DNA from 4 places in the Klebsiella sp. NPDC088457 genome. Region 2 is predicted to be linked to each of the others. Evidence: predicted binding sites of a transcription regulator. Region 2 holds the regulator's gene; each other region holds the start of a gene.

Region 1 (4,014 bases), on a different contig from region 2:
TTGTTTGGCGGGAATTCTTGTGGGCGTTAATCCCCAGGCGAAGCCCATGGTATTACAGTTGCTGGTGTTATATTTTTGCGCATAGTAGTTTGAGCACACCGCTGTTTTGCTATACAACGTTGCGGAAATGGCAGAGTAGAACAGTTCGCTGTTGTATTTAAGCGAAAAGTCAATTCCGGATAAATCGAGCTGATCATAATTCATAAACGTGAAGTTATCCTGCCATGCTGGCATTCCCGCGGTTTTATCCTTTAATCCGGGAGAGATAAAGTTATTGGTCGTGTTGTTAAACCAGGAGAGGGAGAGGTCGAGAGCATCCTCCGCGGATAATAAAGCCGGGTGATGGATCTTAACCCCAACTTCTTTTTGCAGGGAGACTTCTGGCGCGATCGGGTCCGCCGGGTTATAGCTGAAAATCTCATTTGATACCGTGGTTTCATACAGGCTCGGCATTCTGTAGTTTCTGGCTGCTTTCACAAACACGGTTGTGTCTGGAGTCAGCGCATAGCTTATTTCGGAGCTCAGGTCTGCTTTAGCCTGATATTTTACGCTTTGATGGGTCTGAAAATCGTGGGCTGCGGAATTATGATAATTAATACCCAGATTGACCTGGAGCGGACCACTCTCAATCATTCCGTTGACGAAAAGGGCATTTTCCCTTCTCTCACCATGCCGCGAGGTGGGGTAGGCGGTAAACCGGGTCAGACCGTCAGATTTTGGCGCCAGCTTTTCTTTTTGCGTTGACGACCCGTAGCGGAGCGTGAGCATGTTGAACTGGCTTTCATTGACAATGGCTATACCATTTTTATTGTTACTGTAGGCGTGGAGATATTGTTGCGCATTGGTTCCCAATGCCCACAGGCCGTTATATTGCTTTAAGTTTGTATCGGTTATCCAGTAGTTCAGATTTAAGTTAATCAGCCCGTTGTCAACGGGGGTATAGGTATATCCGGCACTGTAGGCATTCACAATCGCGCTGCCAGGTTTCCATTGCGGCATGGATTCCACGCCCGCGGGCAGGGGCTCGAAATCACGGTCATTGGCATTTTTATACCAGTAGGCCGCCAACGTTTCACCGGCCTGCTGACGATGGTTGCGGTACGCAAGGTTGAAGTGATGATCATCATTCGCGTTGATCGCAAGCTTATAAATAAATGACTCGCTTTCAAAGTCAGTGTTGACGACCTCTTCATTTTTAAATACCAGCGGATCGTGGAATTTATTAAAGCCATTTTTCCCTGAAAAATAGTTCCCGGTGGATCTTTTACTATAGGCCAGCACGGTATCAACCGTATCATCTCTGAAGCCAAAGGCAAGCGTGGCGGAGCCATTTCTAAAATCATACCCGCGGGGCTTATCCGTCAGCCGATAATAGCTCTGCTCCGCGTAATCATCAGGGATATCAGGTTTTTTGTTATTGTTGAACGTTCTTAGCTTAAGAAGTAAGCCGTAGTTATTGCCGGGATTGATAATATCCTCCGTGGAGAGGGTTTTTATATTTATTACCCCACCGATGGCGCCGGATGAAAAGGCATTGTTATTCTGTGAGGCCCCTTTGCTGATGGTGATATTGCTGATTAAATCAGGGTCGATATACGTTCTGTCGCTGGTTCCCTGATAGCCTCTTGACGTGTGGGTCGACTGCAGCGAGCCGTCAATAAACACAGGAACACGGCCTTCTCCCTGCAGTCCCCTGATTCCTGGGTCAATCGAACCCGCCTCATTTCTCATATTATTTGACTGGATATATGTTTCAGAGGAAAAAATATCTGCATTCGCAATCCCTCTGAATCGGTTTAACGCAGATCCGGAGAGAGTATTTTCAGCGGTCTCTGTAGATGACACAACCATAATTTCTTCATTGTCATTTTTTCCCTCTGCAAGCGTCGAACCGGTAAAAACCGACGTAGATAAGGTGAGGATTAAGGCGCGTTTTCCCATGAAATTTCCTTATTTTTTAAAAAGATATCGAAAATCAAACAATGTTAGTGATGAAAAACCAGTGGTTGGTTAATTACCGGTTTAAAACACTAAAAAAATAAAGAGTGGCAGTTTATGCCTCTAATTAAATAAATGCAAATGGTTATCATTATCATTTAATTGAAGTGATTATAATTATCTGTCTAATGAATGATGGATAAAAAGCATGTCATGCCGCGCCTGAACGGAGGTTTTGTCGCGCAGGAGGAAGCAAAAGCAGCGGGAAAGGCGGTTAATATCAGGGTAACGATCGCGGATGCGTCTCCGCTGTAAAGAGGGCGCCCGGTAAAGCAAAACCGGTATCCAGGCATGGACAGTAGGTGGACGTAGATAGGTTAATAATAAAAAAATAAGCCCGCGTAAGGGAGATTACGCAGGCTAAGGAGGTGGTTCCTGGTACAGCTAGCATTTATGGGTTATGTTTTTCAGCAGGATGGATGATACCCGCTCCAAACGAAGCGGTGTGTGATCCGTTTCTAATATCCGTGCATCCTGAAAAAATAACCCTGATAAACTAATTGCCGTGTGGGTTTCGCGTGCTCTGACCGGCAAAGTTGCGCATCAGCAGGGCGTACTCCAGCGCCATCTCTTCCGGCACCGGCAGCCATACCGTGTAACCATCCCCGGGAGCCACCGGCATCACCTCGCCTTTGGCGTTTTCCATATGCTCAAGGGTGAAGTTGACGTTGCCCTGCGGAGTCATCAGCTCGAGGCTGTCGCCGAGGGAGAACTTATTTTTCACCGCGACCGCGGCCAGGGTGCCGTTGCGCTCGCCGGTGAACTCGCCGACAAACTGCTGGCGTTCGGACAGCGAGTAGCCGTACTCGTAGTTCTGGTAGTCATCGTGGGTATGACGGCGCAGGAAACCTTCGGTATAGCCGCGGTGGGCCAGGCCCTCCAGGGTTTGCAGCAGGCTTTCGTCAAACGGTTTGCCCGCCGCGGCGTCATCGATCGCTTTGCGGTAAACCTGGGCGGTGCGCGCGCAGTAGTAGAATGACTTGGTGCGGCCTTCGATTTTCAGGGAATGCACGCCCATCTGGGTCAACCGCTCGACGTGGGCAATGGCGCGCAGATCTTTGGAGTTCATGATGTAGGTGCCGTGCTCATCTTCGAAGGCGGTCATGTATTCGCCAGGCCGTTTGGCTTCTTCGAGCATAAACACCCGGTCGGTCGGCGCGCCGATACCCAGCGTGGGTTCGATGGTCCTGAGCGGAATCGGCTCATGCTGGTGGACGATATTGCCGACGTCATCTTCTTTGCCTTCCTGGACGTTATATTCCCAGCGGCAGGCGTTGGTGCAGGTCCCCTGGTTCGGGTCGCGTTTGTTGATATAGCCCGACAGCAGGCAGCGGCCGGAATAGGCCATGCACAGCGCGCCGTGGACGAAAATCTCGAGCTCCATCTCCGGGACCTGGCTGCGGATTTCGCCAATTTCGTCCAGCGACAGTTCGCGGGAGAGAATCACCCGGCTCAGGCCCATCTGCTGCCAGAATTTGACCGTTGCCCAGTTGACGGCGTTGGCCTGTACCGACAGGTGAATCTGCATCTCCGGGAAGTTTTCCCGCACCAGCATAATTAAACCCGGATCGGACATAATCAGCGCGTCCGGCCCCATATCCACCACCGGCTTGAGATCGCGAATGAAGGTTTTCAGCTTGGCGTTATGCGGCGCGATATTCACAACCACGTAGAACTTTTTCCCCAGCTGATGGGCTTCATTGATGCCCAGCTGCAGGTTTTCGTGGTTGAATTCATTGTTGCGCACGCGCAGAGAATAGCGCGGCTGGCCAGCATAAACGGCGTCTGCGCCATAGGCGAAAGCGTAACGCATATTTTTCAGCGTTCCCGCCGGGGAAAGGAGTTCCGGTTTAAACATGATGTTCTCGTTCTGATGACAGGTCAGATTCGCCACACCTGATGGGGCGAGTTGGGGGAGTGTCCCCACTTTAAGGGCGGGCATTGTAGCGCTGTGGCGAAGGGGAGTAAACCTTTCCCCTTCGGCCAGTTTACTGCGCCTGGAGGCGCAGTAGGGTT
Region 2 (4,014 bases):
TCTCGGCTCTTTAGCGGCGTAACTGGCTAAAAACTGCCCGACCGCGCGGCAGAATGCCCGTGGTCGTTGGCGCAGCGGTTCGCCTGATGTATTATGGCGCGCTATCTGTGTCGGCTATAGCCCGGCAACTTGTTTCCCCGAAGTCACTCTGAATCATGGCAAAAGAACAAACGGACCGTACGACATTAGATTTGTTCGCAACCGAGCGTCGCCCGGGTAGACCAAAGACCAATCCGCTTTCGCGCGATGAACAGCTGCGCATAAACAAACGCAATCAGCTCAAACGCGACAAGGTTCGCGGCCTGAAGCGCGTGGAGTTAAAACTTAACGCCGAGGCCGTTGATGCGCTCAATGAGCTGGCGGAAGCCCGCAATATGAACCGCAGCGATTTGATCGAAGAGATGCTGATGCGCCAGCTGGCGACCCTGCACAGCCAGGATAAAGTCTAAAAATCCTCAAAAACACGCTTTCATGTAGCAGAGTGTGCAGTCGGGCGTGATTGCTGTTTCCGCGCCCTCCCCTGTTCTGCTATGATTGCCGTTATCTGCGGGCATTACGCCACTACCACATCATTAAGTTTCAAGAGGTTATTTTACTCATGGCAATCATCGGCATCTTTTTTGGCAGCGACACTGGCAACACCGAAAATATTGCAAAAATGATTCAAAAACAGCTTGGTAAAGATGTTGCTGATGTTCACGACATTGCCAAGAGCAGCAAAGAAGATCTACAAGCCTACGACATTCTGCTGCTCGGTATCCCAACCTGGTACTACGGTGAAGCCCAGTGCGACTGGGATGATTTCTTCCCGACGCTGGAAGAGGTCGATTTCAACGGTAAGCTGGCGGCGCTGTTTGGCTGTGGCGATCAGGAAGATTATGCCGAATACTTCTGTGATGCGCTGGGTACCATTCGCGATATCATCGAACCGCGCGGCGCGACCATCGTTGGCCACTGGCCGACTGCTGGCTACCACTTCGAAGCCTCTAAGGGCCTGGCGGATGACGATCACTTCGTCGGTCTGGCTATCGATGAAGACCGCCAGCCGGAGCTGACCAACGAACGCGTCAGCCAATGGGTTAAACAGATTTCTGACGAGCTGCACCTCGAAGAAATCAAAAACGCCTGATAATTAAGCGGCGTTACCGTTAAGTTTCGCCGTATTAATAGATAGAAGCAATCAAACTAATAGCTACAAGTTTTTAACTTTTAATCACATATCTGTACAATGTCCTCTGATTTAACGAGGTCAGGTGACACAGTTTGTAGCTGATACCTCGTTTTTGACAGCATACAAGGCCCAATACTTGCAGTTTTCATTTAACGATGGCAGTTCTATAATGAGACGCATTGCATCGGGTGATTCTCTGTATTACTTCCGCTGATGGAAGTAGATCGTTTAGCAACAGGACAGATTCCGCATGACTGACAACAATACCGCATTAAAGAAGGCTGGCCTGAAAGTCACACTTCCACGATTAAAAATCCTGGAAGTCCTGCAGGAACCGGATAACCATCACGTCAGTGCGGAAGATTTATACAAGCGCCTGATCGACATGGGTGAAGAAATTGGTCTCGCTACTGTTTATCGCGTACTGAACCAGTTTGATGATGCCGGCATTGTTACCCGCCACAACTTCGAAGGCGGCAAATCTGTCTTCGAACTGACCCAACAGCATCATCACGATCACCTTATCTGCCTCGATTGTGGCAAAGTGATCGAATTCAGCGATGAGTCTATCGAAGCGCGTCAGCGTGAAATTGCCCACCGCCACGGCATCCGTCTGACCAACCACAGTCTGTACCTGTACGGCCACTGTGCAGAAGGCGACTGCCGCGAAGATGAACACGCGCACGACGCGGTGGAAAAATAATTTCCCGTAGTGCAAACAGCAAAAAGCCAACCGGCAGGTTGGCTTTTTTTATGCCCGGAGGCCTACCCTTTTCTTCGTGCGGTATGCTCATCCAGGGCGTGGGCAAACTGTTCCTCATCCCAGTTATTGTCAAGCGCTTCGAGCACCAATGTCTGCTGAGTTTTCGGCACCATTCCCCCTAACGGCGGATCGGTATCAAGATTCGTCGGGAATGAGTAACCCCGGGCAGCCACGGCAATCAGCGCCTGAAAATCTCCCGCGCGATATTGTCCGTGCTGAAGCTGCGGATAGATTTTTTTCAGCACCCGTTCATGGTTCACATCTTCCATCGGCACGCCGAACGCCGAGGAGACCTGCAAAAGATTAGCGGTACGAATCCAGTCAGCGGTCGTGTTGTTCCCGGCGGCATGAAACAGCGCCGGGTTAAAAAACAGCCCGTCGCCTTTTTGCAACGGCAGCTGCACGTAATGCTGGTTAAAGTAGTCGACGAACGCCGGCTGACGGTAGGCCATATAGCCGAGCTCATACTGATGCGAAAACGGCAGCAGGCGCGTCGGCCCCGACGCCAGCGGCATATCGCTATGCGCAACCGCCCCTTGTAGGGTCAAATACTGCGACAGGATCTGCACCGAAATGGGAAACTCTGCAACAAACTCGCTCTGCTGAAAGCCGAGATGATAATCGCGATGGGGCTGCTGCGCCTCTCCGCCAGGACGAACCTGATTAACCTGGGAGGTCATGCTCCACGCGGGCCCCAGCCACGCCTGACAAATTAACCCCAGCATTTCGTTGGCATAGTAGTCACAGAAGGTCCGCGGGCTACGCTCCGCCAGCTTTTGTAACGCATTCCAGATCCGGCCATTATTACCGGCGCGTGAAAAATGATCGGCCTGAACCCGGGTGCGAGACTCATCGGCCATGATGGTCTCGAACACCTCAGAGGCGCGGTCGATGACATCCATATCCTGATAAAGCCCGCGCACCACCAGCACTCCGGGACCGTAAGACAGCCCCTGATGCAGCTCACTTAATACCGCATGCTTATTGGCCGCCGCGGCCTGCGCTAATACATCATGGTCGTAAATCAGGATTTCTTCTGCGACTTCGCTGACCAGCGGATAGTCTTGCCTGTTAACCTGCTGCTGGCAGAAGGTGTTGAAATCCTCAACTGAGGCCCGTTCGGGTCGGATAAAATATTGCGATGTCATGAGCAGCTCCACGGGATAATGGGGACAGAGGGATATTATTTTTTTGTTCAACGTCTCGAAAACGAACGTTGTTAAGAAATAACTTAGCAGCTAGACTCCACATCAAGAACCTCAAAAACACCTCATAAAAACCTCATGTGATCGATGCCAAAATTTACCCAAAAGCAGATAGCCGCTCAGTCAGGACTGAGTCTCGCCACGATCGATCGGGCGCTACATAATCGGGGGCAGGTACACCCGCAAACGCTGCATCGTATTCAGCAGGCGCTGGCCGATCTGGAACTGCTGCAAAAGTCCGGGCTCGCCCAGGGGAGAACGCTCTATTTCGACGTCATCATGCATACCCCGGAACGCTTCAGCGAGCTGGTCAGGGAGGCGCTCAGCAGCCAGTTAGCCAGCTTCAACCCCTTTCGCATTCAACTTCGCTTCCACTGTTACGAAGACATCAGCGAGCGAGAGATGAACGCGCTGCTGAAAAAAAGCGCGCTCAGCAGCCACGGCGTGATTTTAAAGGCCATGAACTCTCCCTCTCTGGTCCCCACCATCGATGCATTGCTCAAACGCCGCGTTCCGGTTGTCACCATCGTGACCGATATTCCGTCCAGCGCCCGTCTGCGCTACATCGGTATGGATAATGTTGATGCGGGCCAAGCCGCGGCATTTTTGATGTCAAAATGGCTGGGCGCCGACAGTACCCAAATTGCAGCCGTCACCGGCAGCAACGACTTCATCGGTGAGCGGGAGCGTATTGCCGGATTTATCTCCGGAATTGAACAGTTTGCCCCGCGCAACAGCGTCAATGTCGTCGCCGGCGGATTGGGAATTGACCATCAGATGTACGCATGTCTGTGCCAGTACCTTGATGCTCATCCGCATACCGAAGCGGTCTATACCGTCGGCGGCGGCAACGCGGGAATTATCCGCGCCTTCGC
Region 3 (4,014 bases), on a different contig from region 2:
CCAATATTGAGCTGCAGGTGCTGTTTGAGCGTCATGCCCAGCCGCTGTTGGCGTATCTGAAAAGCCAGCTGCATGATGCGCAACTGGCTGACGATCTGATGCAGGAGAGCTTTGCCCGGCTCACCGAGCATTATCCACAGGGAAAAATTCAGGATAGTGAGTCCTATCTGTTCCGTACTGCCCGGAATTTGCTGTTCGATCATTACCGTCAGCTGCAGCGACGGCAAACGACGGCGTTCAGTGCCGATGAGATGGCCCATTTTCCCAGCGGCGATCCGAATGCGGAACAACGCGCGATTGATCAGCAGCAGGCCGAGAGGATTATCGTTCAGCTGATGACCCTGCCGGAGCGGACGCAGACTATTTTTCGTCTCAGCCGGTTTGAGGGCGTGGCGCAGGCGGATATTGCGCAGCGGTTGGGCGTGTCGCTCAGCACGGTAGAAAAACATCTGGCGCAGGCGCTGGCAGCCCTGCTGTGCGGAATGCAGAAATAATGGCATTTTTTTTACGGGTTTTACCTGTTTCAAACGTCTTAATGATTAACCCGGATAGTCAGGAAGCAGTGAAATGAGTCAGTTAAGTGAGGCAATACGTCAGCAGGCCGCGCTATGGGCTGTGAAAATGGCCGAGCGGTCGCTGAGCGATGAGGAGGAGCGGGCGATGACCGCGTGGCGGGATGAAGATCCGCAGCATCTCGATGCGCTGATTCAGGCGCAGCAGCTGTGGCTGATGCTCGGCGCGTTGCCGCGATCTGCCCCGGCTGACTCGTCCCTGAATACGCCATCCTCCACCGTGGTTCCCCTACCGGCCCGGGCGGCGGTCCGACCCCGCTGGCGCCACTGGGCGACGGCCGCTGTTGTCCTGCTGGCGCTCCTCCCCGTGCTGTTTCTGCTTCCCGATCCCTGGCTGCGCTGGCAGGCCGATTATTACACCGCCGTCGGCGAAATCCGCCAGGTCACATTACCGGACGGCAGCCGGGTGGATCTCGATAGCCGCAGCGCCATCGCCCTGCATTTTAACGACAACGAGCGGCGCATCACGCTCCTCTCCGGACACGCCTGGTTTACCGTGGCGCCGCTTAGCCGTCGCGAGACGCGCCCCTTTCGCGTAGAAGCGAAGGGCGGCATCACCCAGGCATTAGGTACGCAGTTTAGCGTCGATCTCGCTGGCGGCGGCGCGGATGTGGCGGTACATGAGCACAGCGTGCGGGTCAGCTATAAAGGGCAAACGCTGGTGCTGGCCGAACAGCAGGGGGCGCACTATGCCGATAATCAATTGACGCGACGCCCGGTTGCGCCAGCGCAGTTTGCCTGGCGCCGCGGCTGGTTGATTATCGATAAACAGCCGGTCCGCGAAGCGGTGGCGCAGATAAATCGTTATCAGAGCCAAACGATTATCGTGATTAACCCGACGCTGAGAAAGCGGATCGTCAGCGGCACTTTCGCCCTCAATCAGCCTGAACGCGCCATTACCACCCTGTGCCAGACCCTGGGCGCGAAGCAGATGACGCTGCCGGGAATGACGTTGCTGTACTGAGTCTGACGGCCGTATTCCGCCGCATTTCCCTTAGCCATTTTTATATTTTTACTTTTTCTAAAAAATTTTTACGGGTTTGCGTATGTCGTTCGTCTTTATTGTTGAATGAGATTGATTACCATTATCAACAATAGCCGAGTACACACATGCATCAGCTACAGCTCCATTTTTGCAAAAGCCGCCATCCTCTTGCTTTTGCCATATCGCTGACGTTAGCGCTGGCAACCCCGGCGCTGGGCCATGCCGCATCGCCGGCGGTCGAAACGTTAAATCACAGCAAAAAATTCTCGATTCCCTCCCAACCGTTGCAAAGCGCGCTGTTACGCTTCGGCGAGCAGTCCGGCGTGCAGATCGCTTTTGAAGACCGCACGGTACAGGGGATGACGTCGCAGCCGCTGAACGGCCCGATGCCGATCGCCGTCGCGCTGAATCAGCTGCTTGGCGACAACGCCGTGGCCCCGGAGTTTACCGATAGCGGCCAGGTCATTCTCCGCGCCCGCCGCGGCGATGCAGCCCGCGTCAGCGGCGCCCCGAAAGACGATACATTGACCGTCACCGCCCCCTTAAAATACTTAGCCGATGATTGGGTCTATGAGCAGCCCCGCTCCGTCAGCGTGATCAATCGCAAGCAGTTGGACGACAGGCCGGCGCGGCACGCGGCGGATATCCTTGAACAGACGGCCGGCGTTTACTCCAGCGTCAGCCAGCAGGATCCCTCCCTGTCGGTGAATATTCGCGGTATTCAGGACTATGGCCGCGTCAATATGAACATCGACGGGATGCGGCAGAATTTTCAGAAAAGCGGCCACGGTCAACGGAACGGCACGATGTACATCGATCCGGAACTGCTCAGCGGGGTGACTATTGAAAAAGGCACCACCGGCGGGATGGGCAGCGCCGGTACGCTAGGCGGGATCGCCACGTTTAACACCCTGAATGCCAGCGATTTTATCTATGACGGTAAAGAGCTGGGAGGCAAGCTACACGCCAGTACCGGCGATAACGGTACCCGCTTTATCGGCAGCGGCGCGCTGGCGTGGGGCAATGAGACGGGGGATATACTGCTGGCTGCCAGCGAGCGCCATCTGGGCGATTACTGGCCGGGGAATAAAGGCAATATCGGCGATATTCGCGTCAACAACGCCACCGGCAACTACGATCGCTATGCCAGCGCGTTAAAAAATAATCAGATTACCGATAGCCGCTACAAGATGCTGTCGCGGATGGCGAAGGTCGGCTGGAATCTGCCCGCCAACCAGCGCCTGCAGCTGAGCTATCTGCAAACCCAGGTGAGCTCGCCGACGGCCAGTACGCTGACCGCCATCGGCGAAGGCGATGACCAGACGTTAGGCTGGAAGCAGAGCGGCTACGACGTGGTGATGGCGCGCAACGTCGCTCTGGATTACAGCCTTGCGCCGTACGATCGCGACTGGCTCGATCTGCACGCCAAGCTCTACTACGTGGATACCGACTCGCGCAGCGATACCTACGGTAGCGGGACGTCGGCGGCGTCTGACGATTACTGGACGCAAACCCGCCTGCGTACCTATGGCGCGCAGCTGCAAAATACCTCGCATTTCTCTCTTGCCCCGGCGCATATGCTGAAGGCGGATTACGGCGTTGAATTTTACTATGACAAAGCCTCCAGCCGCTCCACGTCAGAGGATATGGTGGGCGTGACGCCCGGCGGGAATCGTTCGATATTCAGCCTGTTCTCCACGCTGACCTATGAGTATAACGACTGGCTAACCGTCGAAGGCGGGCTGCGTTATGACCGCTATCGTCTGCGCGGCACCACCGGCATGAACTACCCCGAAGCCACCTACACCATTGATAATCCCTGCACTTCGCGTCGTCTGAGCGGCTGCGTTATTTCCAGCTCTTACCATGAATGGGCGGTGGATCGCGAACAGTCCCGGGTGTCGCCCACCATGGCGCTGGCGGTGAGGCCGGGCGTCGAATGGCTGGAGCTGTATACCACCTATGGTCGTTCATGGCGTCCGCCGGCGATCACCGAAACCCTGACCAGCGGCAGCGCCCATGGCGATTCTACGCAATACCCTAACCCGTTCCTGCAGGCGGAGCGTTCCCGCGCTTGGGAAGTGGGCATGAATCTGCTGAAGTCCGGTCTGCTGCAGGAGGAGGATCGTCTGGCGGTCAAAGTGGCCTGGTTCGATACCAAAGTGTCGAACTATATCAGCATGGCGATTAACCGCGAGAAGCCTGGCATCACCCAGCCGGGGCTGGGCAACACCGCGTATGTCAATAACCTCAACAGCACCCGTTTCCGCGGGATTGAGTATCAGCTGAATTACGATGCGGGTTTCGTTTATACCGATTTTACCTACACGCACATGATCGGCAAAAACGAATTCTGCTCGCGGAAAGCCTGGCTGGGCGGAAAACAGCAGGGGGCCGGCAGCGCCAATAACTGGTACTGGGAAGATAATGATGAAGCGAATAACTTCGTCACCTGCG
Region 4 (4,014 bases), on a different contig from region 2:
GATTGCGCTGGCGGCCAACCCGGAAAACCGCGTCCTGGGTCTGGTGAGCTATGCCTGGGCGGGCTTTGGCGCCGCGTTTGGCCCGGTGGTCCTGTTCTCGGTGATGTGGTCTCGCATGACGCGTAACGGCGCTCTGGCCGGGATGGTGATTGGCGCGCTGACCGTCATTGTCTGGAAGCAGTTCGGCTGGCTGGGGCTGTACGAAATCATCCCTGGCTTTATCTTCGGCAGCATCGGGATCGTGGTCTTCAGTCTGCTGGGTAAAGCGCCGTCCGCGGCGATGCAGCAACGTTTCGCCGAAGCGGATGCCCATTATCACTCGGCTCCGCCGGTACGGGTCACCGCAGAGTAAATACCGCGCTTCTCCTTCAGGCCCATATTCTGCGCCATGCTGGTCACCTAAGGTGACCAGCATTTTTTATGGTTTATCGTGGGGTCGCCCAAAGCACCGAAAAAAGTCATCCTCGCTTAGCGGCACTGCCAGGTACTGGCCCGCTCAGCGATCCTTAACTTCTCCCCCTCTTGCTAATTGCCTGAAAATACGCTGATATCGTGGCACAAAAAAACAATGAGGATAGCAAAATGAGGTTCAGACAAGGGGCGCTGGCGCTGATGCTGGCAGGCGTGCTCGGCGGCTGTGTGGCGCCGGCAAAAAATAGCGCGCCGGTTCCGGCCGCCGCCGCGGCGTGCCCGGCGGAAAATGCTATGGTTCAGACTACCCTCTATTTCGGGCTGAGCCGCCCGGAGGGGAAAGATATTACCGCTCAGGAGTGGCAGCAGTTTGTCGATCGGGATGTGACGCCGCGCTTTCGCGCGGGGTTGACGGTGTTTGACGCCCGCGGGCAGTGGCTGGGCAATGACGGGACGGTTGCCCGCGAGCAAAGCAAAGCGCTGATGCTGATCCATGGCGCAGACGGCCGCAGCGAAGAGGGCATTGAGGCGTTACGCAATCGCTACAAATCACGCTTCGCGCAGGAATCGGTGATGCGTGTTGACCAGCCGGTCTGCGTTCACTTCTGAAAAAATGGCGGGGCTCCCCCGCCGTTTCGCTTACAGCACCAGCCCGGCAAAGCTGGCGGAAAGCAGGCTGACCAGCGTCGCGCCGTACACCAGGCGCAGGCCGAAGCGGGAAACGATATTGCCCTGCTGCTCGTTCAGGCCTTTAATCGCTCCGGCAATAATGCCAATTGAGGCGAAGTTAGCGAACGATACCAGGAACACCGACAGGATACCCAGCCCGCGCGGGGTCATACCGGCGGCGATTTTTTGCAGCTCGATCATCGCCACGAATTCATTAGCCACCAGCTTGGTCGCCATAATGCTGCCGGCATTCAGCGCATCGCTCAGCGGAATACCGATCAGCCAGGCCAGCGGATAAAAGACATAGCCGAGAATTTGCTGGAAGCTGAGGCCAAATACCGTGGCAAACAGGGCGTTAATGGCGCTGATTAAGGCAATAAAGCCCATCAGCATCGCCAGAATAATCATCGCGACTTTGAAACCGGCGAGAATGTATTCGCCGAGCATTTCAAAGAAGCTTTGTGATTCGTGCAGCTTCTCCAGCTTAATCTCTTCTTCGCTACCCGGGCGCGTCGGATTAATAATCGACAGGACAATAAAGGTACTGAACATATTGAGGATTAGCGCCGCCACCACATATTTCGCATCGAGCATGCTCATATAGGCGCCGACAATCGACAGCGACACCGTCGACATAGCGGTTGCCGCCATGGTGAACAGACGGCGAGAGGAGAGGTCGCCGAGTACCCCTTTGTAAGCGATAAAGTTCTCCGACTGCCCAAGGATCAGCGAGCTGACGGCGTTAAAGGACTCGAGCTTGCCCATGCCGTTAACTTTGGACAGCAGGGTGCCGATCGCGCGGATAAAAATCGGCAGAATACGCCAGTGCTGGAGAATACCGATCAGCGCCGAGATAAACACAATCGGGCACAGCACGCCGAGGAAAATAAACGCCAGCCCTTTTTCGCTCATGCCGCCAAATACAAAATTGCTGCCCTCGGCGGCAAAGCCCAGCAAAGAGGTGAAAAAGTTTGAGATATTTTTAACTATCCACAGGCCGCTTTCGGCGTGGAGAAAAAAGAATGCCAGGATAATTTCAATAATAATTAACTGGATAATATAGCGAATACGGATTTTTTGTCGGTCATAGCTGGCGAGCCAGGCAAGGCCGAGAATAACCGCCAGCGCCAGCAGGAAGTGCAAGAATTGTGTCATGTTGTTCATTTCAAAGGTCAATAAGGCCGCTATTTAGCCATAGCCGCTACGTCCGGTAAATATCTGCGGCGAAAAAACCGTTGTTGCTGCCGCTCAATGACGCGGCAGGCAGATAATCCCATAAGTAATTATTTTGCAGCGATTAATTTACAACTCGTCACCATTCTCTCTACATTTCACTTGTGTTTCTCATTATTGTAATGATAATCACTATCAGAAATATTTACCTATCTTTGCATCCATTGACTGCGATTCACATTGAAGGGTGTCGGCATGTTTGTTCCATTTCTCATTATGTTACGCGAAGGTCTGGAAGCGGCGCTGATCGTCAGCCTGATTGCCAGCTACCTCAAACGCACCCAGCGTGGCCGCTGGATTGGCGTCATGTGGATCGGGGTGATTCTGGCGGCGGCGCTGTGCCTGGGGCTGGGGATCTTTATCAATGAAACCACCGGCGAATTTCCCCAGCGCGAACAGGAGCTGTTCGAAGGCATCGTGGCGCTGGTGGCGGTCTGCATCCTGACGTGGATGGTATTCTGGATGCGCAAAGTTTCCCGCAACGTTAAGCAGCAGCTGGAGCAGGCGGTCGATAACGCGCTGCAACGCGGCAATCATCACGGCTGGGCGCTGGTGATGATGGTCTTTTTCGCCGTGGCGCGGGAAGGGCTGGAGTCGGTGTTTTTCCTGCTGGCGGCATTCCAGCAGGACGTTGGCATCTGGCCGCCGCTTGGCGCGATGCTGGGTCTGGCGACGGCCATCGTCCTCGGTTTTCTGCTGTACTGGGGCGGTATTCGTCTCAATCTCGCCGTGTTCTTTAAATGGACCAGCCTGTTCATTCTGCTGGTGGCGGCCGGGCTGGCCGCCGGGGCGATTCGCGCATTCCATGAGGCCGGGCTGTGGAACCACTTCCAGGACGTTGCCTTTGACCTGAGCGGCGTGCTGTCGACGCATACCCTCTTTGGGACCCTGCTGGAAGGGATCTTCGGTTATCAGGAAACGCCGACCATCAGTGAAGTGGCGGTGTACTTTATCTATTTGATTCCGGCGCTGGTGCTGTTCGCGCTGCCGCCACGTAGCAATACAGCCACCTCGCGTACCGCCCCGCTTAAGTAGGGTGGCGCAGGATACATCGTTACAACATACTTACCGAAAGGGATGATCATGATGACTCATTTTCGCCGTAATGCGCTGCAGTTTGCCGTCGCAGCGTTGTTCAGCTCTGCCTTTTGCGCTCAGGCTGCGGATATCCCGCAGGTAAAAGTCACCGTTAACGACAAACAGTGTGAGCCGATGAACGTGACCGTGAAAGCGGGTAAAACACAGTTCATTATTCAGAACCACAGTCAGAAAGCGCTGGAGTGGGAAATCCTCAAGGGCGTGATGGTGGTGGAAGAGCGCGAAAACATCGCCCCTGGCTTTACGCAAAAGCTGACCGCTAACCTGCAGCCGGGCGAATACGACATGACCTGCGGGCTGCTGACCAACCCGAAAGGGAAGCTGATTGTGACCGGCGCGGCGACCAAAGATGCGGCGAAAGCCAATGCGCTGTTGAGCCTCGGCGAGGCGATTACCGCTTATAAAACCTACGTGACGGCGGAAACCGCGCAGCTGGTCAGCGGTACGAAAGCCTTCACCGACGCGGTGAAAGCGGGCGATATCGAAAAAGCGAAAGCGCTGTATGCCCCGACGCGTCAGCACTACGAACGTATCGAGCCTATCGCTGAGCTGTTCTCTGACCTTGACGGCAGCATCGATGCCCGTGAAGACGATTATGAGAAA

Evidence for each region. Region 2 encodes Fur, which represses iron uptake genes when iron is present. Its sites were predicted from a motif close to ATAATAATGAGAACNACTATCAA; they were not measured.
Region 1: a site for Fur is predicted at 2,074-2,096, ahead of ACI2JR_RS17075 (TonB-dependent receptor domain-containing protein). Genes of this name have one in related genera too.
Region 3: a site for Fur is predicted at 1,642-1,664, ahead of ACI2JR_RS20455 (TonB-dependent hemoglobin/transferrin/lactoferrin family receptor). Genes of this name have one in related genera too.
Region 4: a site for Fur is predicted at 2,430-2,452, ahead of efeU (iron uptake transporter permease EfeU). Genes of this name have one in related genera too.

What each region holds. Positions count from the first base shown of each region.
Region 1 covers NZ_JBJDNH010000026.1:3,907-7,920, forward strand. The annotation lists gene ACI2JR_RS17075 (TonB-dependent receptor domain-containing protein) at 1-1,941, opposite strand, end outside; gene yegQ (tRNA 5-hydroxyuridine modification protein YegQ) at 2,495-3,856, opposite strand; gene baeR (envelope stress response regulator BaeR) at 4,013-4,014, opposite strand, start outside.
Region 2 covers NZ_JBJDNH010000011.1:1,828-5,841, forward strand. The annotation lists gene ybfF (esterase) at 1-22, shown strand, start outside; gene ybfE (LexA regulated protein) at 156-449, shown strand; gene fldA (flavodoxin FldA) at 599-1,129, shown strand; gene fur (ferric iron uptake transcriptional regulator) at 1,422-1,874, shown strand; gene ACI2JR_RS08905 (phytanoyl-CoA dioxygenase family protein) at 1,937-3,082, opposite strand; gene ACI2JR_RS08910 (substrate-binding domain-containing protein) at 3,227-4,014, shown strand, end outside.
Region 3 covers NZ_JBJDNH010000036.1:11,151-15,164, forward strand. The annotation lists gene ACI2JR_RS20445 (RNA polymerase sigma factor) at 1-494, shown strand, start outside; gene ACI2JR_RS20450 (FecR family protein) at 568-1,536, shown strand; gene ACI2JR_RS20455 (TonB-dependent hemoglobin/transferrin/lactoferrin family receptor) at 1,683-4,014, shown strand, end outside.
Region 4 covers NZ_JBJDNH010000038.1:30,628-34,641, reverse strand. The annotation lists gene putP (sodium/proline symporter PutP) at 1-352, shown strand, start outside; gene ACI2JR_RS21105 (DUF3574 domain-containing protein) at 583-1,020, shown strand; gene ACI2JR_RS21100 (NupC/NupG family nucleoside CNT transporter) at 1,051-2,235, opposite strand; gene efeU (iron uptake transporter permease EfeU) at 2,509-3,348, shown strand; gene efeO (iron uptake system protein EfeO) at 3,397-4,014, shown strand, end outside.